Regions from separate parts of the Chryseobacterium mulctrae genome, predicted to be linked through region 1. Evidence: riboswitches for the same ligand, from Rfam matches in the RefSeq annotation. Region 1 holds a riboswitch; each other region holds the start of a gene.

What was found. A riboswitch is a leader RNA that binds a small molecule or an ion and turns the genes downstream of it on or off. The one in region 1 is predicted to bind cobalamin.
Region 2: another riboswitch for cobalamin. It lies ahead of FDY99_RS17615 (TonB-dependent receptor plug domain-containing protein); the one in region 1 lies ahead of FDY99_RS05030 (acyl-CoA thioesterase).
Region 3: another riboswitch for cobalamin. It lies ahead of FDY99_RS02950 (YncE family protein); the one in region 1 lies ahead of FDY99_RS05030 (acyl-CoA thioesterase).
Region 4: another riboswitch for cobalamin. It lies ahead of metE (5-methyltetrahydropteroyltriglutamate--homocysteine S-methyltransferase); the one in region 1 lies ahead of FDY99_RS05030 (acyl-CoA thioesterase).

The regions. Positions count from the first base shown of each region.
Region 1 is NZ_VAJL01000001.1:1,147,398-1,153,077, reverse strand. Features, by position in the region: gene FDY99_RS05050 (PspC domain-containing protein) at 1-1,341, opposite strand, end outside; gene FDY99_RS05045 (PadR family transcriptional regulator) at 1,353-1,682, opposite strand; gene FDY99_RS05040 (XAC2610-related protein) at 1,979-2,671, shown strand; gene FDY99_RS05035 (HD domain-containing protein) at 2,649-3,239, shown strand; gene FDY99_RS05030 (acyl-CoA thioesterase) at 3,401-3,784, opposite strand; cobalamin riboswitch at 3,898-4,074, opposite strand; gene FDY99_RS05025 (SGNH/GDSL hydrolase family protein) at 4,153-4,950, opposite strand; gene FDY99_RS05020 (ATP-binding cassette domain-containing protein) at 4,985-5,644, opposite strand.
Region 2 is NZ_VAJL01000001.1:3,784,498-3,790,177, reverse strand. Features, by position in the region: gene namA (NADPH dehydrogenase NamA) at 1-388, opposite strand, end outside; gene FDY99_RS17620 (cytidine deaminase) at 497-979, shown strand; cobalamin riboswitch at 1,222-1,398, shown strand; gene FDY99_RS17615 (TonB-dependent receptor plug domain-containing protein) at 1,434-3,272, shown strand; gene FDY99_RS17610 (DUF5074 domain-containing protein) at 3,285-4,337, shown strand; gene FDY99_RS17605 (CCA tRNA nucleotidyltransferase) at 4,412-5,680, opposite strand, start outside.
Region 3 is NZ_VAJL01000001.1:674,355-680,034, forward strand. Features, by position in the region: gene FDY99_RS02930 (BT_3928 family protein) at 1-693, shown strand, start outside; gene FDY99_RS02935 (TerB family tellurite resistance protein) at 783-1,133, shown strand; gene FDY99_RS02940 (S9 family peptidase) at 1,162-3,294, shown strand; gene tpiA (triose-phosphate isomerase) at 3,378-4,136, shown strand; cobalamin riboswitch at 4,289-4,478, shown strand; gene FDY99_RS02950 (YncE family protein) at 4,582-5,680, shown strand, end outside.
Region 4 is NZ_VAJL01000001.1:4,251,658-4,257,337, reverse strand. Features, by position in the region: gene FDY99_RS19835 (hypothetical protein) at 1-266, shown strand, start outside; gene FDY99_RS19830 (hypothetical protein) at 281-853, shown strand; gene FDY99_RS19825 (hypothetical protein) at 856-1,545, shown strand; gene FDY99_RS19820 (VOC family protein) at 1,542-1,922, shown strand; gene FDY99_RS19815 (hypothetical protein) at 1,994-2,503, shown strand; gene FDY99_RS19810 (Lrp/AsnC family transcriptional regulator) at 2,512-2,973, opposite strand; cobalamin riboswitch at 3,127-3,310, shown strand; gene metE (5-methyltetrahydropteroyltriglutamate--homocysteine S-methyltransferase) at 3,712-5,680, shown strand, end outside.

The DNA of each region.
Region 1 (5,680 bases):
TTTTATGTAGTTTGGAAGAATAACTTTATTACCTACAATTTCTACAGGAACGCTTACGTTTAAAGGATAATTATAACCTTTTGCTTCTTTCTTTATAATTAAATAAGGAGTCTTGATATCCGTTTTTCTTGTAACATCTACGTGAATCCAGTCTTTTTGGAAAACAGAGTTTTTATCAGAATAAAGATCGTCGTCGTATGCTGTAAAATTCTGAGGAATCGTTACGTTTTTCATATCAACATAGATGGTGTCTGAAGTTGTATTGATGGCAACTTCTTCCACATCTTCTTTATGACCTTTAAACAGCATGTCCCTTTTTGCCATACTTACTCCAAAGTAAGCGCCTAAACCCATTAAAGAGATAAATAATGCTCCTAAAACCCAACCGATATTTCTCAACTTAGTTTTTGGCGAGAAGATTTTAATACTCAATAAACTGAATAGAATAGCCGGAATTAAAGATCCTACAATGATAATTGCTGCTAAAACACTATACAATCCGTCGTCATCGAAATAGAATTTCATTTCATTAGCTCCCGGAAAATTTGAATCAATTCCAAAAAGTCCGAATACCACAAATACTCCTATAATGCTTCCTACTGCCATCAAAGCAAAGAATGCACCGATAATATATTTTAAAACATTCCAAACTCCGCTTCCTGCGTTATTGATGTAAGGTTTGTTTTCGGTGAAAATTTCACCGGCTCTTGTACTTGTTTCGTTGGCAAACTGTACAATTTTGCTTGATTCTTCTTTTAGATTATCAAAATTTAAAGGTTTACCTTTCATCTTAAGAAAATCTGATGCAGATTCTGCTTTTGGTAAAACTGCCCAAAGAATAAAGTATAAAATGATTACGAGGAAAGATGATCCCGGTGCAACCCATAAGAATAAAAATGCACCTACCCAGATTAATCTCATCCAAGAAATTTCCATTCCGGAATATGCTGCTAAACCTGCGCAAACCCCTGCAATTTTTTGTTTCTCAGGATCACGGAACAATTGTCTTTTGTCTGTGTAAGTTGTTCCTGTAGAATTATTCTTATTCGATTTTGTATTTTTCTCAGAATAATATGCTTCTTCTTGTTCTTCTATTTTTTCAGGAGTACCAATCTGTGCAATTACTCTTTCTACATCACCGTCGTTGATTACTTCGCGTTTTCCTAAAGAATCTCTGAAGATTTCAACCATTCTGATTTCTATATCGTGAATTACCTCATCAGCTTCAGAAATATCCAAAGAGCTTCTCAGAGCATTCAGATAATCGCTAAGCTTTATGTATGCGTGTTCTTCTATAGTGAAAGAAAAACCTGCGAGTCCTATTGAGAGTGTCTTGTTCATAGCTTTTGTTTTTAAAGTTTTTGAGTGATTTGGTTTACAGAATCTGTTAATTCTTTCCAGGTGATTTGAAGTTCAGATAAAAACGTTTTGCCTTTTTCTGTAATTTGGTAATATTTTCTGGGAGGTCCTCCTGTAGATTCTTCCCATCTGTAGGAAAGAAATTCTCCATTTTTCAATCTTGTTAAAAGAGGGTAGAGGGTTCCTTCCACTACATCCAGTTTTCCTTTTTTCAGCTCATCTATTAAATCAGAAACATACATTTCGCGATTGTTGATAAGGCTTAAAATACAGAATTCCAGAATCCCTTTTCGCATTTGCGCTTTGGTATTTTCGGTATTCATCTTTAATAGGTTTTGTTAATTAGTTATATAATTTTCAGTTTTCGGTTCCTAGCTAGTTGAACCTATTCCGATTTTACATTACAAAGATATGTAATTAAAATGGTAATATGCAATACAAAGTAGTGGAATTATTTTTAAAATAATTTTAAATAACTGAAAATCAGGTTAATAATTTTTATTCATGATTTTGTGCTATTATTAAATATTAGAAATAAACTGAATATTTGAGCTTAAATTTTTATATTTGTTATAGATTTTTCGGGTTTTAATTTGAAAAATTATAAAAACTACCAACCATGAATTACAAGAAATTTCTAATGACATTCGTTCTTTTAGGAGGACTTTGTAGTGCGCAAAATTATTTTGAGTTAGCCAATGTTTCCAAAAGTTTTAATGTTGTTGTCAACATGGTGACGTGTACTGAAAGGAAATGTAGTGGGAAAGCAACATTTGATCTTTACGATAAAAATACAATGAAGAAATATCAAAGTTTCTCTTCAAGTGATTTTTATTTAGATTTAAATGAAAACCAAAAACCTGTTTTTGATTCGTTGAAAAATTCGGTCGTTTTTGATGATTTTAATTTTGATGGAGCGGAAGATCTTGCCATTAGAAACGGAAATACCAATCATCAAAGTCCTTTTTATGAAGTATATTTGAATGATAATTCTAAACAGCAGTTTGCGTTGAATGATGAATTGACAAATCTTGTCCGTTCGAATTCCGGAATGTTTAAAACAGATTCTGAACGTCAGCGAATTATTGCTTATCAAAAAAATGGATGTTGCTGGAATCTTACCTCAGAATATTTATTGGTTCCCGAGAGAGGATTATTAAAAGTATTAGAATTTGAAGAAGACACGAGAGATCCTAAAAAAGTGACAACCGTAAAAAGAGAATTTATAGATTATAAGTGGTTTGCAAAAACGACAATCTATCCTAGAGAACGATATTTTAAAGAAGAAAATGAAAATACAGAAAGAAATTGATTTTATCCTCGCAGTAGACGCATTAAAAAATGTGCAGAGAAGAAATTATAATGCAGATGATTCCAGAAGAGAAAACACGGCCGAACATTCGTGGCAGATTATTATTTTAGCCCAAATTCTTTTTCCTTACGCCAAAAACAGAGCCGATATAGATTTGTTGAGAGTCATCAGAATGCTGTCAATTCATGATTTGGTTGAAATTGAAGCAGGTGATACTTTTCTTTTTGACGAAGCAGCGATGGTTGGGAAATTTGAAAGAGAAAAACAATCTGCCCAAAATATTTTCGGAATTTTAGACGAGCCGATCCGTTCAGAATTTTTTAATCTTTGGCTTGAATTTGAAGAAGAACAAACTCCCGATGCCATTTTTGCTTGCGCCATCGACAGAATTATGCCTTTCATTCTTAATTCTTACACCTCCGGAAAAAGCTGGACTGAAGCAAAAGTAACGGAACTTCAAATAAGAAATATGCTTGAAAATGCAATCAGCAGAGCTTCTGATGAAATGGGAGAGGCTTTTCAGACCTTACTTAACCTAAGTTTGGATTCTGAAAAAGTTTTGAGATAATTTTTATTCCCACAGATTTCGAGTCGATTGTCTGAAATTTATTTTTAGATAATTTAATAAAATGAAAAAGTTTCGGCGGGCCTTTGGCCCGCCGAAACTGCTAAAAAACATTTGAATTTAATGTTGAATTTCGGCGACCGAAGGTCGCCGAAATTCTTTATCTATAGTATTTGAATTGGTTTCTTAAATTCATCAATCGCCACAAAAGTAAAATCTCCCACAATAGCTTTTTCCCTTTCGTAAGAATACATTTGCTCGGTGTAGATCTCAACATTCACTTTCATACTTGTTTTTCCAACGTGTGAAACTTTTCCGATAAGCTCTACAATCGTTCCTGCTGGAATTGGTTTTTTAAAATCGATTTTATCGCTACTTACGGTTACTACACGTTTTCTTGCAAATCTTGTTGCGGTAATAAAGGCAACTTCATCCATCAATTGCATGGCTGTTCCTCCGAAAAGAGTATCGTAATGATTGGTGGTATTAGGGAAAACGGCTTTGAAAATTCTGGTTTCCGATGATTGAATTCTTTCTTCTGTAGTCATATTTCATTATTAATTAAAGCGAAAATGAAATGATATTGGAACCAACAGAATTATTCAGGAACATGAAATTCCTGAAAAGACTATAAGATCAATCAACTTCAAATCGCGAAAGTTTTTGTCTAAAGAAATAGGCAGGTCTCCTGACTTGTAACATCTTTATACCTTCCCATGCCTTTGCACAGTGGTTTTTATAAAGACTTCGGTTACTTACAGTTGCGCGACAGTTCGTGATTTTCACACGATTCCCTTTTAATCTGTAGTTAAACAGAACCAATTTCCTGAAAAGTATTAGCATGAAGCGATACGCCAAAAGCTAAAGACTTTTCGGGTGCAAAAATAAGAATAATAAAAGAATATATGGTAAAGAATTATTCCGGGTTGCTGTAAATAATCTGGCTGATTGCTCTTCCTTCCTTAATTGTCCAGAAAGTAGTGTATCGGTGTTCACCCGAACCATTGATCATATAAAGAAAAATATGATCATCATCGATTGAAGTTACGCCCATATTATCGAAATCCATAGTAGGATCAAACATATTTTTAATCGCTTCTCTTACAAAAACAGAACCTCTTCCGGGTTGTTGTACTCGAACTGATTTTATTTCTTTTAAATCTTCAGGAAGTTCTTTTCCGAGTCCCCAGGTTTTTTGTTTGTCTATTTTAACGATATTTCCTTCTGCATCTTTTTCCTGCTTTTTAAATTTTGCACTTGACGGATAAATGTCAATCACCACTTTCGTTCTTTGAGCAGTCGGTATTTTCTGATTATTATTGTCGGTAAAAGTAATCGATCTTCCGTTTTTAGATAATACCGGAGTAAATTTCGGAAGCTGATCGATAAATGCAATACGACCTTTGTTTACCATTCCTTCTTTATTAAGACTGTCATATCTCACAAAAGGCTTTGGAAGCTCTTCTTTTTCAGGATATTTTATCCAGATCCATTCAGTTTCTCCGGGAGCGGGTTTTACATAAACAAAAACATCCCCTCTTTTCATCCTGATTTTGTCAACAATTTTACGGTAATCTTCTTTGTGTACACGCACCATTGCATAACCTTCTTCGGCTTTTACTACGCCAAAAGGAACTTTATTCTGAGCATTGATCAAACTAAAAGAAAAAATACAGAATAGCGATAAATAGATTGCTTTGTGGATGAAAGTCATGATAAAAAGAATATTTATAGCTCAAAGATATAAATTAAATATTTTTTGGAAGATAATTAAACCTTTTCAATTCTGTTAAATCTTTAATTGATTTTAAATGACCATCAGAAAGAAGAAAAATATCATTTGAAATATCTAAAACATCATGATATTGATGATCTGAAATAATAAAGCCTTTATCAGTTTGTTGTTTAATAAATGTTTTAATTTCGGTTACTACTTTTGGCGAAAGACTGTGAAACGGCTCATCCAGCAAAATGAATTCTGCTTTAGAATAAATAATCAGCAAAACTTCTACAATTCTAAGTTCTCCTCCTGAAAGTGTATTCGGAGTCTCATTTAAAAATGGTTGAATGAATTCAGATTGAGAAATTTTTGTACTGTTTTCTTTATCACAAAACAAATCTATAAGATTTTTGATCTTTATATTTCTCGGTAAAAATGAATATTGAGGTAAATAAGCAATTTTGTTTTTTCGGTCAAATTGATTTTGTAAAATCGTATTGTTGAGCTTTATATATTGTGTATCACCTTTTATCGATCCAAAAATAATTTGAAATAAAGTTGACTTTCCCGAACCGTTTCTTCCTAAAAGCCCGGAAATATTCCCGGTTTCACAGCTTAAGTAAATGTCTTTCAAAATATCTTTTTCACCAAAAGATTTTGTAATGCTGTCGATATGAAGCTTGCTCATAGAATAAATGAAATAAGTTTTAAAATACAACCAAAA
Region 2 (5,680 bases), 2.6 Mb from region 1:
ACGGAATCGCACTTGGTGCAAGAGTTTCCCAACCTTCTTCCAAAGAGATTTGTTTATTTTCCCAAGTAGAACCTTTTCTTCCAGCATGAGCAATCTGAATTCCTATTTTGCTTTCTGAATTTTTATGAACGAATTCTACAATTTTCTGAAGTTCTGCAGCTTGTTCGTCATTCCAGATTCCCATGCAGTGATTGGTAATTCGGCCTTTTGGTTCTACCCCGCTCGCCTCAACGATGAGAAGTCCTGTTCCGCCTTGAGCACGACTTCCGTAATGCACAAAGTGAAAATTATTGGCAACCCCATTTTCTGAGGAATACATACACATTGGAGACATTACCCAACGGTTTTTAAGCTCTACATTTCTAAATTTTATAGGAGAATATAACATTGAATTATTTTTAAAGAATTAAAAATACAAAATCTGGCAAGATTATAACGTATTGCCCACGTCACTAAAAAGGTTTACTTTTATGCCCCTTTTTTACGGAGACAAAAAATGAAAAAAGATATAAAAATCGATTACGAACATTTCAAAGGCAGGAACGAACTTTCAGAAGTAGAAAACAGCCTTTTTGAAAAAGCAATTCAGGCGAGAGAAAACGCTTATGCACCTTACTCCAACTTTTTTGTAGGTTGTGCTGTTTTGTTGGAAAATGGTGAAATTTTCTCAGGAAACAACCAGGAAAATGCAGCTTTTCCTTCCGGGCTTTGTGCAGAAAGAACTGTTCTTTTTTGGATTGGAGCTAATTTCCCAGATCAAAAAATTAAAAAAATATTTATCGTTGGTGGACCAAAAGAATTTTCAGAGAAAAACCCACCAATTCCGCCATGTGGAGCTTGCCGACAAAGTATTATAGAATACGAAACAAAGCAAAACGAAAATATCGAACTTTATTTTTCTAACTTAAATGATGAGGTGATAAAAGTAACTTCTATCAAAGATTTGCTTCCATTTTATTTTGATGGAACATTTTTATAGAAACCTCTCACGGACTACACAAATTAGCACAGATTATTGAAAATATAATCTGTGTTTTTTTATCATAAAGAAACCACTGAAAAAGAAATATAAAGAATGTGAAACTGTTATTTTCTTAACTTTTGGAAATAGTAAAGTCTAAAAATATTTTGTTTCTTTTACAGTGAAAATCTTCTAATTTAAATCAATTGTAAGGTTTTACTTTAGCTTTAATAAAATTTAATCTTTCTTTTCAAAAAAACTATATTTGCAAAAATTTTGGTTTCCAAGAGATTGGAACTAAGAGGGAATTGGGTGAAACTCCCAAGCTGTCCCCGCAACTGTAAATCGCACAATCAATTTCTACAAAAAACCACTGCCAAAACGGGAAGGTGTAGCAAAGCGAAAGTCAGGAGACCTGCCGGAATTTTAATATTAATAATAGAATTGCTTTCGGAGGAAAGGCAGATATGACATGATTTTAAAAAGAGCATTAACCCTACTTTCAGTGTCTTCTTGCCTGACAATTTATTACAGTCAGGAAAAAAATATTGACACCGTATTTGTATTCGACAACCAAATGAAAAAGGTAAAACTTTTTCATTCTTTGACGACATTATCTCCTGCAGATATTCAAAAAAATTCTTCGAATCTTTCTGAGGTTTTACGATTTCAGTCGCCTGTTTATATTAAAGAAAATGGTCGTGGAGCTGTTTCTTCGCCTTCATTTCGGGGAACAACAGCACAACAGACTGCTTTTGTCTGGAACGGAATCAATATCAATTCTCAGTTTTTGGGACAAGGTGATATCAATAACATTGCGGTTTTCGGATATGACCAGATGGAAATAAAATCTGGTGGCGGAAGTGTTATCTACGGAAGCGGTGCGATTGGAGGAAGTATTCATTTAAATAATGATTTAAGTTTTAACCAAGGCTTTAAAGGAGTATTCAATTCTGAAGTTGCTTCGTTTGGAACTTATAATAATTTTTTGAAAGCAGCTTATAGTAACGATAAATTCAGCTTTAAAGTTTCAGGAAATTATTTGATCAGCCAAAATGATTATGAAGTTCCGGAAAAAAATAATTATATCAACAGAAACGGTAAGTTTTACAATACGACTTTCAATATAGGTACGGCATACAAAATTGCAGACAACCAGACAATTTCCTGGCAAAGCCAATTTTATGATGCAACTCAGAATTATAGAATTCTTGAAGAGAGTTTAAATAAAACCAAATATGAAGCACAAACTGTAAGAAGTTTACTTTCTTGGGATATCAACAAATCTAAAATTTCTAATAGTTTAAAAGCAGCCTATACAGAAGATAATTTTCAGTATTACGGAAATTTTGGAGAGCCTTATACAAGTGGTGGAATTAATAAAAATTACATTTTTAAAAATGATTTTAATTATTTCATCATTCCTAAACTGAATATCAATATCATCGGAGAATTTCAACAAAACAAAGGAGAAGGTTTAGGTGATTCAGGTATTAAGAACGTAAGTAGAAATATTGGTTCTGCTACAGGTTTATTAAGATTTTTGGCGACACCGAATCTACGATTTGAGGCAGGAATCAAACAAGATTTTGTTGAAAAAATTAATTCTCCTCTTCTCTACTCTTTTTCAGGAAAATGGAAAGCCAATAATTGGTACAGCTTAAATTTAAATTTTTCTAAAAATTTCAGATTTCCGTCATTCAACGATTTGTATTGGGAACCGGGAGGGAATATAAATTTAAAATCGGAGACTTCGGTTCAGGCAGATATGAATCATGAATTTAGTGTGGCTGGTTTTACTTTAAGCCTAAGTCCTTACTACATGAAAATCGATAATATGATTCTTTGGTTGCCTACTTCATTAGGTTATTGGGCAGCTTTTAATACCGATAAAGTAGAATCTTATGGTTTAGAATCTCAACTTAGCTATCAAAAAAGCTTTAATAAAAACCATTTTATAAAGCTCGTTGCAGGATATATTTATTCAAAATCCGTAGATTTGGAAAATCAAAAGCAGCTGATGTATGTTCCTTTACATAAATTTTCATCGAATGTAGATTATCAGTATAAATTTCTGCGTGTTTATGCACAGGGAATGTTTAACGGTTTAACCTACACTACCTCAGATGAAAGCAGAAAATATGCGATTTACCCATATTTTGTTATGAATGCAGGTCTTTCGGCAACATTAATAAAAAACTATACTTTAGGAATAAAAGTGAATAATATTACAGATACCGTTTACGAAACAACGGCATATTATCCTTTACCTAAAAGAAATTACAGTATAAACGTAACAATAAATTTTTAAATCAATAATATTATGAAATTAAACAGACTATTACAGTTTATTTTTGGATTCGTCCTGTTATTTTCGATTTCGTGTACATCAGATTACGAAGAAATAATTCCGGAAATAACTTACAATAACGGATTTCTTATCATCAACGAAGGTAACTTTGGAACACCAAATGCAGACGTTACTTTCCTTACGAAAGATTTAACCTTAATGCAGAATGATATCTACAAAGCAAAGAACAACAACGAAAATCTTGGTGATGTACTCCAAACAATGGTTTTAAACGGAGATAAAGCATATCTTTTACTGAATAACTCAAACAGAATTCAGATTGTAGACCGTTATACATTTAAAAAAACAGGAGAAATTACATCTCAGCTAAACAATCCTCGTTATATGGCAATTGCAAACGGAAATCTTTACGTTTCAAACGATAAGTATGGAGGAGCAAAGTTTGTAAATGTTTATAAATTGTCTGACAATTCTTTTGTGACTAAAATTGATTTTGCGTCTACAAGCACCGTAGAAAGAGTGGTAGAAGCTGGTGGAAATATTTTTGTGCAAAACGCTTCATACGGTTTTGGTAATACCATTACAAAAATCAACACAACTACTAATGCAATTGAAGGAGCTCCTATTGCAATGCCAAACGGAGATATTACTAAAACAGTAACATACAATAACAATGTTTATGCAATTGCTCAAGGAACCGCTGATTCTTATATCTATCAGATCAATCCAGCTGGAAGTATTGTAAAAACAACTACTCTTACAGGAATTGCTAATGGTACCAATCTTCAGATTGACGGGGGTAGATATTATTTTACTTCAAGCAATAAAATTTATTCGATGGATATGAATTCTACAACAATTCCTACAAATCCTATTATTACAGCAGTTGATGACGGACCCAACTTCACTCTTTACGGATTTAGCGTTATTGACGGAAGAATTTTTGTATCTGATGTGAAAAAATTCACTGCGCCAAGTGAAATAACAGTTTATACTAGTGGAGGAACTCCAACTGGCAAACTTAAAGCAGGAATGGGAGCTACATCGGTTTATAAAAACTACTAACAACTCTTATTTTTCGAAAATAAAAAAATGCGATTTCAAAAGAAACCGCATTTTTTATTTTATTTTGTTAGGTTTTAAGCTAAAGTTAATCCTAATTTCTCGGCTTCTGTAATTACAAAACTTTTTGCTTCTTGATGGTCGTTTCCAATTTCACCTTCCAGAATTGCTTCTTTTACTTTTTCCTTTAAAATTCCTATTTCTCGGCCTGGTTTAAGGTTAAACATTTCCATAATTTCTTCTCCAGAAATTGGTGGTTGAAAATTTCTTACCTGATCTTTTTCTTCAACTTCTTTTATTTTAACAGCAACATATTGAAAATTCTTTTTAAACTTTTCCTGTTTTCTAGAATTTTTGGTCGTGATATCTGCTTTACAAAGTGTAAACAAATCTTCCATATCTTCTCCTGCATCAAATAAAAGCCTTCTCAGTGCAGAATCTGAAGCGTCATCGGTAATTAATGCAATTGGACGAGATGAAAGTTTTACCATTTTCTGAACGTATTTCATATCTGCATTCAATGGTAATTTCAGTTTTTGAAAAAGTGTTTTTACCATTTTTGAACCTAAAAACTCATGCCCGTGAAAAGTCCAACCTGTTCCTTCAACGAATTTTTTTGTCGGAGCCTTTCCAATGTCGTGAAGCAAAGCAGCCCAACGAAGCCACAAATTATCGGTGTTTTCAGAAATATTATCAACCACTTCCAAAGTGTGGTAAAAATTGTCTTTATGAGTTTGTCCTTCTACTTCTTCTACGCCTTTCAAGTCAATTAGCTCAGGAATAATAAGCTTCATCAGTCCTGTTTCTTCCATCAATTTTAATCCAACAGAAGGTTTCTGTGAAAGCATAATTTTATTAAATTCAACCATGATTCTTTCCATAGAAACAATCTTAATTCTTTCAGCTTCTTGTTTGATTGCGTTTAAAGAATTTTCTTCAATTGTAAAATTTAAAGTTGATGCAAAACGCACCGCTCTCATCATTCTCAACGGATCATCAGAATATGTTTGAGCAGGCTCTAAAGGAGTTCTTAAAATTCCCTTTTCAAGATCACCAATCCCATCAAAAGGATCGATTAATTCACCAAAATTATCTTTATTTAAAGAAATCGCCATTGCATTGATGGTAAAATCTCTTCTTTTCTGATCATCTTCAATTGTTCCACCTTCTACTTCCGGTTTACGGCTGTTTTCAGTGTAGCTTTCTTTTCTTGCGCCAACAAATTCCAATTCAAGATCTTTGTATCTGATCATCGCCGTTCCGTAGGTTTTAAAAACCGAAACTTTCATTTTAGGATCAATTTCTTTTCCTACATTTTGGGCAAGCTCAATTCCGCTTTGTTCGGT
Region 3 (5,680 bases), 470 kb from region 1:
TTCAAGAAAAAAGATGCTTACTCAGATAATAATAAACCTGAAAACAATAAATTTAAATCGGTTGCTTTTGGAGCATTCTGCGGAATTATGATTGTTATTATGACCATTGGAATTGTTAACGAACCAATTATTGATTTCCGTGATTATAAAATAGGAACGGATTTGAAAGCTGAAAAAGCTAAAATCCTAAAAAATCCTTTTGAATACAAGACTTTTTATTCAATGAAAAATACTAAAACCGGTGAAGTTTTAAAGGTAAATTCGGACGATTATGTAAACCAGACAAAATATTGGGAAGAAGGTTCACCCTGGAAAATTGAAGAAGGTAAAAACGAATCTAAACTCGTTAAAGAAGGTTATAAATCTGAAATTGTAAAATTCAAAATTGAAGACCCTACCGGAATTGATTTAACCGATGAAGTTATCAATGCTCCGAAAGCAATTTTAGTTTTTGCTTATCATCCGAAAGAAGTTTCTCCGGAATTAATTAAAAACGTAGAAGCAAAAGTAAATGCTCAGAAAGGAGCTGTAATTTACGGTGTTTCTACCGATCAAAATACTTTTAAAACCATTAAAAATGCAATGATGGACGGTACAGCCATCAAAACCATTGCAAGAAGCAATCCTTTTGTACTGGTTTTAGAAAAAGGAAAAATTGTTGACAAAAAACCTGCGAAATATTATGTTGACTAGAATTTTATAGTCAATTGTGAATGGTAAATTGTCAATTTTAAAACCAGGAAAACATTAAACTTAGAACATTAAACTTTAAATATATAAAAATGCATAAATCAAATAAATCTATTGCCGGTTATCACTTATTAATGATCCTTTCGTCTGTTGACGGAGAATTTGCTCCGGAAGAAGGAATGTTGGTACAGCAATATCTGGCTGACGAATTTCCATTTAAAATGAATTTAGATAACGAATTGGAAACTATCGCATTGCTTAAGCCTGAAGAATGGAAAGATCATTTTGAATTTCACGGATGTTGTTTTTTAGATGATTCTACGGAAGAAGAACGTTTAAATTTCATCAAGTTTGCGAAAACTCTTATTAAAGCTGATGATAAAGTGACAGACGAAGAACATACTTTCTACGTTCTTTTGAAAAATCTTTGGAATCTGAAGTAAAAAATCACCGAAAAACAAAAATATAAACATGAAAAAAATTTGCTTATCCCTATTAATAATGAGTATGAGTACAGCCCCATTTCAGTCTCAGATATTTCCTGATTTAAAAGCTCCGGTTGCTGACAAAAAACAGCATTTGAGAAATATTCATGGTGATAAGGTGAACGATCCTTATTACTGGATGATTGATTTTTTCAAAAAAGGAAGAGATTCTACGCAGGTTGTAGAATATTTAACCGCTGAAAACTCTTACTGGGAAAGCATGATGAAAGATACAGAACCTTTCAGAGAAAAGCTTTTTCAGGAAATGAAGGCAAGAATCAAGGAAAAGGATGAATCTGTACCTGTTTTCAGAAAAGGTTATTACTATTACACCCGAACTGAAACCGGAAAACAATACTTCAAATATTGCAGAAAAAAAGGAAACCTAAGTGCTCCTGAAGAAATCATTCTGGATGTAGATCAACTTGCGGAAGGTCATGCTTATTATTCTGCATCAGGTTTCAGCGTCAGTCCTGATAATTCTAAAATGATTTACGGAGTTGATGATGTTTCAAGAAGACAGTATAAATTATTTTTAAAAGACCTTACTACCGGAAAAACGACCGATTTAGGAATTAAAAATACAACAGGTTCTGCAACCTGGGCAAATGACAACAAAACCATTTTCTACACCGGAAAAAATCCTGAAACGCTTTTAACGGAGAAAATTTTCAGACATTCTTTAGGAACTGACCCCTCAAAAGATGTGTTGGTATACGAAGAAAAAGACAAAACCAATTATATTGGCGTAGGAAAATCGAAGAACGAAAAAATCATCATGATTGTTTCTTCGGCAACAACTTCTTCAGAAACAAGATACATCAATGCAGATGAACCGAATGCAACGTTCAAGGTTTTCCAACCAAGAATGAAAGATGTTTTGTATGATGTAACTCCTTTAGAAGACAAGTTTTTGATCACAACCAATAAAGACGCCCTCAATTTCAAAGTGATGGAAACTCCTTTGGATAAGACAGGCGTTGAAAGCTGGAAAGATTTCATGCCACACAGAAAAGATGTTTTGATGGAAGGAATCAGTGAATTTAAAAACTATCTGGTTTTCAGTGAAAGACAAAACGGACTTTCGCAACTGGTTATTTTGGACAGAAGAACCAATAAACGGGAATTCTTAAAATTTGATGAACCAACTTACACGGTTTATCCATCAGGAAACCCTGAATATAATACAGATTATTTCAGATTCGGATATACTTCGATGATTACTCCAAGTTCACAGTACGAGCAAAATTTACAAACAGGAAAAAGAACTTTACTGAAGCAGCAGGAAATTTTAGGCGGTTATAATAAAGCTAATTATGTTACCGAAAGACTTTTTGCCACTGCAAAAGACGGTACAAAAATTCCGATTTCCATCGTTTATAAAAAAGGATATAAGAAAGACGGCAAAAACCCACTTCTACTCTACGCTTACGGATCGTACGGAAACTCAATGAATGCGACATTCAGCAGTACAAGACTGAGTCTTTTAGACCGAGGCTTTGCTTTTGCGATTGCACATATTCGTGGTGGACAAGAAATGGGAAGACAATGGTATGAAGACGGAAAAATGATGAAAAAGAAAAACACATTTACCGATTTTATCGATGTTGGAGAATATTTAGTTAAAGAAAAATACACTTCACCAAAACATTTGTACGCTCAAGGAGGAAGTGCAGGTGGACTTTTAATGGGAGCTGTTGTCAACATGAAACCAGAACTTTGGAATGGAGCCATTGCACAGGTTCCTTTTGTAGATGTTATTAATACCATGTTGGATGAAAGTATTCCTTTGACAACGAATGAATACGATGAATGGGGAAATCCTAACAACAAAGAAGCGTATAATTATATGAAATCTTATTCTCCGTACGAAAATATTGAGAGAAAAAACTATCCGAACCTCCTTGTTACAACAGGATTGCATGATTCTCAGGTACAATATTTTGAACCTGCAAAATGGGTAGCAAAATTAAGAGATTTAAAAACAGACAAAAATGTTTTATTCCTAAAAACCGATATGGAATACGGTCACGGTGGTGCTTCAGGAAGATTTGATTACCTGAAAGATATTGCTTTGGAATATGCATTTATGTTTAAACTGGAGGGAATTAGTAAATAATTTAGCTCACGCAGATTTAGCAAATTTTGCAGATTTTAATTTTAAATGAAAAACAAAAGAAACAAAAAGATAATATAGAAACTATGAGAAGAAAAATAGTTGCAGGAAACTGGAAAATGAACAAAAACGTCATTCATGCTCAACAATTAATGATTCAATTACTAAGCTATAAAAACAACAATACAACCAACTGTGAAGTTTGGATCGCACCGCCTTCTTTGTATCTAATGATGGCAAAAGATATCTTCGAAAAAAACGAAATCGGAGTTTTTTCTCAAGATATGAGCGAATATGAAAGCGGAGCTTACACAGGTGAACTTTCTGCAGATATGTTGGAATCCATAGATGCAACAGGTTCTTTGATCGGTCACTCTGAAAGAAGACAATATCACGGTGAGAACGACGAAAGCTGCAATAAAAAAGTAAAACTGGCTTTAGATAAAGGTTTAATTCCTGTTTACTGTAATGGTGAAACTTTAGAGCAAAGAAAAGCTGGACAGCATCTTGATGTTGTAAAAGCACAAACTGAAACTGCTCTTTTCACCCTTTCTGCAGAGGAAATCAAAAAAGTAGTGATCGCTTACGAACCAGTTTGGGCAATCGGAACAGGTGAAACTGCTACACCAGAACAGGCACAGGAAATTCATGCTCACATCAGAGGAATTATCGCAGAAAAATATGGACAGGAAGTTGCAGACGAAATCTCTATTCTATACGGAGGTTCTGTAAAGCCAGATAATGCGAGAGAAATTTTCTCTCAACCTGATATCGACGGCGGTCTTATCGGTGGAGCTGCATTGAAACTTGAAGATTTCTCAAAGATCATTGAAGGTTTTAATTAAGAAATAATTCATATTAAAAAAGTAAAGACATATCATTTGGTATGTCTTTTTTGATTAATTAAATAAAACAAACACTTAATAAACAACTATTATTCAACATAATTTGAAAATTATTAAATTTTCACTAAAACAATAATCAATTTTTAAATAATATCTTTGCAAAAGTTTAAGGTTGAACGCATGCGTTCATTAATAGGGAATCAAGTGAAGTAAAATAATTCTTGAGCTGTACCCGCAACTGTAAGCTATTCAACTTATTATTAAGTACACCACTGAACTTCAGGTTTGGGAAGGTTATAATAAGATGCAAGCCAGGAAACCTGCCTTAGATTAATTTCAACTTTCGGGAATAAAAGTTTATGAGATCAAATCTTCGGATATTTTTTCATGACTTTTTTTTCCTGCAGTGAAGTTTCGGGAACAAAACTTTAAATTTAATTATATCATGAAGAAAATCTATTTTCTTATTCTTGCATTTGTATTTTCATTTGCAATTGCTCAAACTGAAGGAGTTTTAGTACTCAACGAAGGCGGCGCCGGAAGCAATAATGCTGAAATTTCGTTGATCAATAATCAATCGGCACTTACCAACAATTATTTTAAACTTAAAAACAATAATGCAACATTGGGTGATACCGCTCAAGACATTAAAATTTTTGGCGATAAGATTTTTGTAGTTTTAAATATTTCAAACCAAATTAAAGTCATTAATAAATCTGATTTCACTTTAATTACAACAATTTCTACCAATCTTAACAATCCAAGATATATTGCTTTTAATGGGAACAAAGCTTATGTAACCAATTGGGGAAGCGGCAGTAGCACTACTGATGATTATGTAGCAGTGTTTAATCTTAACAATTATACTCACGAAACCAATATTCCTGTAGGAAATGGTCCTGAAAAAATCTTCAGCAAAAACAATAAACTCTATGTTTTATTGAAAGGAGGTTACGGATTGAACCATTTTATGGATGTCATCAACACTACAACCAATACTGTAGAATCGCAGGTAAATGTAGGAGATTCACCCAACAGTATTTTTGAAAAAGACAATTTACTGTACATTATGAGTTCGGGAGATCCTTACCTTCCAACTTCTTTCGGAACATTGACGGTTTATAATACAACAAGTCAGACTACGGTTTCGAGCACTACATTTCCGGTAGGGGTAAAACCATCTTATATGGATACCGACGGAACGAATATTTATTACATGAATGAAGCTTCAATCTACAAAACACCAATTGCTTCACCGTCAATTAACACCTCTCCAATTGCAGTTACACCCATTACCGTAAACAGTTATGGAACTGCATACGGATTCAATGTTGTTAATAATAAGATCTATGCAGCTGACCCTTCAGGATATGTTGCGGCGGGAAAAATTTATGCTTACGATCTGCAAGGTGCTTTATTGAATACTTTTACGGTAACTTCTTTACCAAATCAAATCATTGCTTACAATAATGCATCTCTTTCTACTATTGAAAGCACAAAAACATCAAAATTAATTGTATATCCAAATCCTACAAGTGACAGAT
Region 4 (5,680 bases), 3.1 Mb from region 1:
ATAAAACACAGAAAAGGTTTTTGAAGCTTCAGAAAGACCCGAAAGCTTCTTTTGATGTGAATAATATCAAGCTGAGCAATACTTCTGAACTGACTTTTTTTAATTCAAACATAAAAACAAAGAGATTTAAAGTTTCACTAAAAGACATTCGATTAAATACAACCTCAACCTATCTTTTTGAATTGATGAACGATAAATCTACGAAAGATATTTCTTTGGAAGAGTTTATTAAAGGAGCGAAACTGACGTATATTGATACTGAATAGATCAAATAACCTCAATGAAAAACATCTTTACTCTAAGAACCCTAATTTTACTAAGCTTTTTATTGTTTTGCCTTCCCTTTTTACGCACCTGTTCAAACTCATCTATTGAAAAATTGAATCCCGTAATTTCAGACGTTTTACCACAAAATAATGTATCTAAAGATAGCAACGAAAAACTTTTGCAAAAATCGCTTGAGGACCGAAAAGAAAATATTAAGGAAAGTAAAGAAAAATTCACTTACAGTTTTTATGGATTACTAGATCTAGGTTTTGTAAATAAGGATACAAAATTAGATTCTTCGGTATTTTCTGATCAATCATTTTATGCCTTGTTAAGTCTTTTGTTTATTTTTATTTCAACAATTTGCATGCTTGTTTTTTCCCTTTTTAAACGAGTTCGACTGATTAAGATTTTAGGAATCTTGAATATATTATTTTTGATAACCTCAATGATTCTCTTTTATAGTTCTGACATTCTTGAAGATTTTAATCAGCTTAAAGTTGGATTTTATTTAGTGTTTTCCAACACAGTTTTAATTATTTTTTCAGCTTTTAAAATTGCAAAAACACAAAAATTGATTAAATAAAAATGAAAAGATACTTCTTAATTTCATTATGTTCATTAGCTTTAGTTCATTGCACTAAAGAATCTGAGAAACCATCATCAGTTCAAAGTTCTAAACCAGAAAATGTAAATATTGATGTGAAAATTTCAGATTCAGAAATTGATTACTTAGAATTTAAACCAGATAGTATTTCTAATGTGAAGATAAAAGGATTTGAGGTGATAAGCTCTTATTCTTACAATCAGACCAAATTTGTAACGGGATATTATAATCCTGTAGATGGCAAAACCGTTGCTCCCGATACAGAAAAAGATAACGGACAAAGACTTTTGGTGTTGAATAATAAAAATGAGATCATTTTTAAAGGACAAGGTGGCGGAGATACATATCTGTACCAACCTCATTTTTACAAGAACAAGTCTGACAACAAAATACTCATCGTCTGTCAATTAGCTTTTGAATATTTTTTCGGTGGCGAAGTTTTTCTGCTTGAAAAAAATTCTGTAAAATACGTTGGAAACATTGATCTAGAGCCTTTTGATATGGAGACCTCAATGACTGAAGTTCTTAAAATTTACGAAAAGAAAAACGCTATTCATTTTAAGTTTGATTCTGATTCTCTTTTGCTAAAACCCGGAAATGAAGACATTAAGATTAAAAATAATGATACTGAATATATTTATGAAAAGGGAGTTTTAAAATTTAAAAAATGAAAATAAATAACATAGACCATCTTGTCTTAACCGTTGCAGACATTGATAAAACGATAGATTTCTACACCAACATTTTAGGTTTTGAAGTTGTAATATTTGGAGACAACAGAAAAGCACTGACCTTCGGAAATCAGAAAATAAATCTTCATCAAAAAGGAAAAGAATTCGAACCGAAAGCTGAATACCCAACTTCAGGTTCAGCCGATCTATGTTTTATCGCAGAAACCAATATTGAGGATGTTTTAGAAGAACTAAAACAGAAAAATATAGAAATCATCGAAGGAATTGTAGAAAGAACTGGGGCAACCGGAAAGATTAAATCGGTTTATTTCAGAGATCCTGATTTGAATTTGATAGAGGTGAGTAATTATTATTGAAATGAATATTTTTTTAATAATTATTCATTATTTGTTTCTAAATTAAGTTCTATTTTTACGAAAAATTAATCATGAAAATCACTTATTTCATTCCTATTTTAATCTTAATATCTTCTTGTAACCCGAAAAATGGGAATAATGAGATTAATCAAACTGTTTTTAAAACTAATCAGCCTAAACAAAGCCAATCAAAACAAATGAATGATAAAGAATTGATAGAAAATGTGAAATTAGCAATAAACCCTAAATTTCAGGATTGGGTTCTTTTTAAAAACGGAACTTATATCATATTTGATGATATAACTAAAGTTAAAAATATCAATGATGAAGCTATGGTGATGATGAAAGAATTTGGACCAGTTTTCGCCGGTGGTCCTGCAGGAGATTTTAATACAATTCATCTAACAAAAACTGAAGGTTGGATTGTTTCAGGTCACGGATATGGAATGTATACTTATGTTTCTCCTTCTGAGATTCAAAATGAATCTGCTAATGATATGGAAATTGGATTATTGGGGAGATCAAAAAGAGATTTAGATGGTAAAAAACCGGAAATCATTTATGTAAATAAAAGTAAATAGTCCTCTTTCTAAATACTCACTCCATGAATATTCTTCACTTCCGCCATCACAAAAGTACTGTGTGTACTTCCGATAGAATCTACACTTCCTAATTTATTAAAAACAAAATTCTGATAATGCTTCATATCTCTTACCTGAACCTTCAGTAAGAAATCAAAATCGCCTGAAATATTATAACATTCTGCCACCTCATCAATCTGCAGAATATCTTCCACAAATTGGTTTCCTACGGAACGGTCATGAATTTTGAGTTTAATTTGGCAAAAAACGGTAAATCCACGATTAAGTTTTTCAGCTTCCAAAACGGCTGCATAATGCTTAATATATCCTTCTTGTTCTAATCTTTTCACACGTTCAAAAACAGGTGATGTTGAAAGATTTACTTCTTTAGCTAACTCTTTTACGGTCAGTTTTGCATTTTTTTGGAGGATCCTTAGTATTTGTAAATCCTTTTCGTCGAGTCTTTCCACAGAATAATATTTTTTTTTTGATTATAATTTTCAAATTTAAAGAATAAATATTTTTTATAATTAAAATAAAAAGAACAATATCCTTTATTTTCAAATTAAAACCAATCAATTCACTTTAACGCTATCTTTACCAAAGAAATTGTTCTTTCACATACTTCATCAAACGGAAAAGGTTTTACTCAAGTAAATTAATAGGGAATCGTGTGAAAATCACGAACTGTCGCGCAACTGTAAGTAACACACCAAAAGTTTTTGTCCGAGAATATCCACTGTGAAAACGGGAAGGATGACAAAAACTGTTACAAGTCAGGAGACCTGCCTGTTCCGAATGATCAATGCTCTCGCGAATTGGAGTTTTTGGATCAACAGATGATACTTTTGAATGTATTTTGGGTTTAAATTTTAATTTTTTTAATTTTTAAACGCAAAGATTTTCTTTTGTAAACGCATTATTTTAAGGAGCAAAGAATAGCGATGAATCGCTGATGAAGCTTATTGTTAACGTTAGCTTCATAAAATCAATTTATTGATTAACTCTTTGCTTTCTTAATATATAAAGAATATTGAATTAAAACTTTGCGTCAAAAAATAAAAAAGTTTAAGCCAATCCTTTTATTAAAGGAATAAATTACGTCATTATTGTATCTACTCTATTCCTTAAAATTTCTTTCTAAGAGAGCATTACGAAGCATCTGAAGAACTTTTAAAATCATTATTTAATTTAAAAGTTTTAAAGAAATGCAAACACACCTTCTTGGCTATCCGCGAATTGGTAGCAACAGAGAACTCAAAAAAGCCTGCGAGCAATATTGGTCAGGCAAAATTGTTTTAGACGAATTATTAGAAGCCGGAAAAACCATCACTCAAAGCAACTGGAAACTGCAGCAGAAAGCAGGAATTGACCTTATTCCTTGCAACGATTTTTCATATTATGATCAGGTTTTAGATATGACTTTAATGGTTGGAGCGATTCCGGAACGTTATCAGGAAATTGCTTTCAAAAAATCAGAACTCGATCTATATTTTGCGATGGCAAGAGGATTTCAGAAAGATGGTTTGGATATTACCGCAATGGAAATGACGAAATGGTTTGATACCAATTACCACTACATCGTTCCTGAATTTCAGAAAAATCAGGATTTTAAATTATTCTCCAATAAAATTATTAAAGAATTCATCAGCGCAAAACAAGCGGGAATTAATGCAAAACCTGTGATCATCGGTTTGCTGACCTATTTATTATTAGGAAAAGAAAAAGAAGAAGGTTTTGATAAACTAGATCTAGCGCAAAACTTACTTCCGGTTTATATTCAGATTTTAAAAGAACTTGAAAATCACGGTGCAGAATATATTCAGTTTGATGAGCCATTTTTGGCGTTAGATATAAATGAGAAAGCGAAAGAAACCTATCAGTTTATTTATGCTGATATCAGGAAACAATTCCCAAAACTAAAGTTTATTGTTGCGACTTATTTTGAAGGGTTAAAAGACAATCTTTCATTAGCAACTACCCTTCCGATCGATGTTTTGCATATTGATCTGGTTCGTCATCCTGAACAATTGGATGAAGTTTTAAACACAATTCCTGAAACTTTAAGTCTTTCATTAGGAATTGTTGACGGAAGAAATATCTGGAAAAATGATCTCAGCCAGTCTTTAAGTTTTATAAAAAAAGCTGTTGAAAAAATTGGTTCGGAAAGAATCTTTATTGCTCCCTCTTGTTCATTACTCCACTCTCCTTTCGACCTTGATTCTGAAAAAAACGAAGAAATTTTATCTCCTGAGATCAAGCAATGGTTGGCTTTTGCTAAACAAAAAGTCTATGAAATTGTTCATTTAAAAAAATTAGCTTCAGAAAATCCGGATTACAATGCTTTACAGGTTTTAGCTGAAAATAAAAAAGCAATTGAGAACCGTAAAACCTCAACCTTAATTCACAATCAGGGCGTGAAAAACCGTGTCGATGTGACAACTAAAGAAGACGCGCAAAGAAATTCGCCGTTCAATATCAGAAAAGAAACGCAGCAGGAAGTGTTGCAACTTCCTTTGTTTCCGACAACAACAATTGGTTCATTTCCGCAGACGAAAGAAGTGAGAAACTGGCGTTCAAAATTCAAAAAAGGAGAATTGAATGCCGAACAATACGATACTTTATTGAAACAGGAAACCGAAAGAACGATTCGTTGGCAGGAAGAAATAGGGATCGATGTGTTGGTACACGGAGAATACGAAAGAAACGATATGGTGGAATATTTCGGCGAACAGTTGGCCGGATTTGCATTTACACAAAATGGTTGGGTTCAAAGTTACGGAAGCCGTTGCGTGAAACCTCCGGTAATTTTTGGAGATGTTCACAGACCGAATCCGATGACGATTTATTGGTCGGAATATGCGCAGTCTTTAACTCAAAAATGGGTAAAAGGAATGTTGACTGGACCTGTAACGATTCTTCAATGGTCTTTCGTACGTGACGATCAGCCTCGTTCAACGACTTGTAAACAAATTGCTTTGGCGATTCGTGATGAGGTCAATGATTTGGAAAAAGCGGGAATCAGAATTATACAGATTGATGAACCGGCAATTCGTGAAGGTCTTCCGTTGAGAAGATCTGACTGGCAAAATTACCTGAAATGGGCGGTTGAAGCTTTTAGAATTTCGGCAAGTGGTGTGGAAGATGCAACACAAATTCATACGCATATGTGCTACT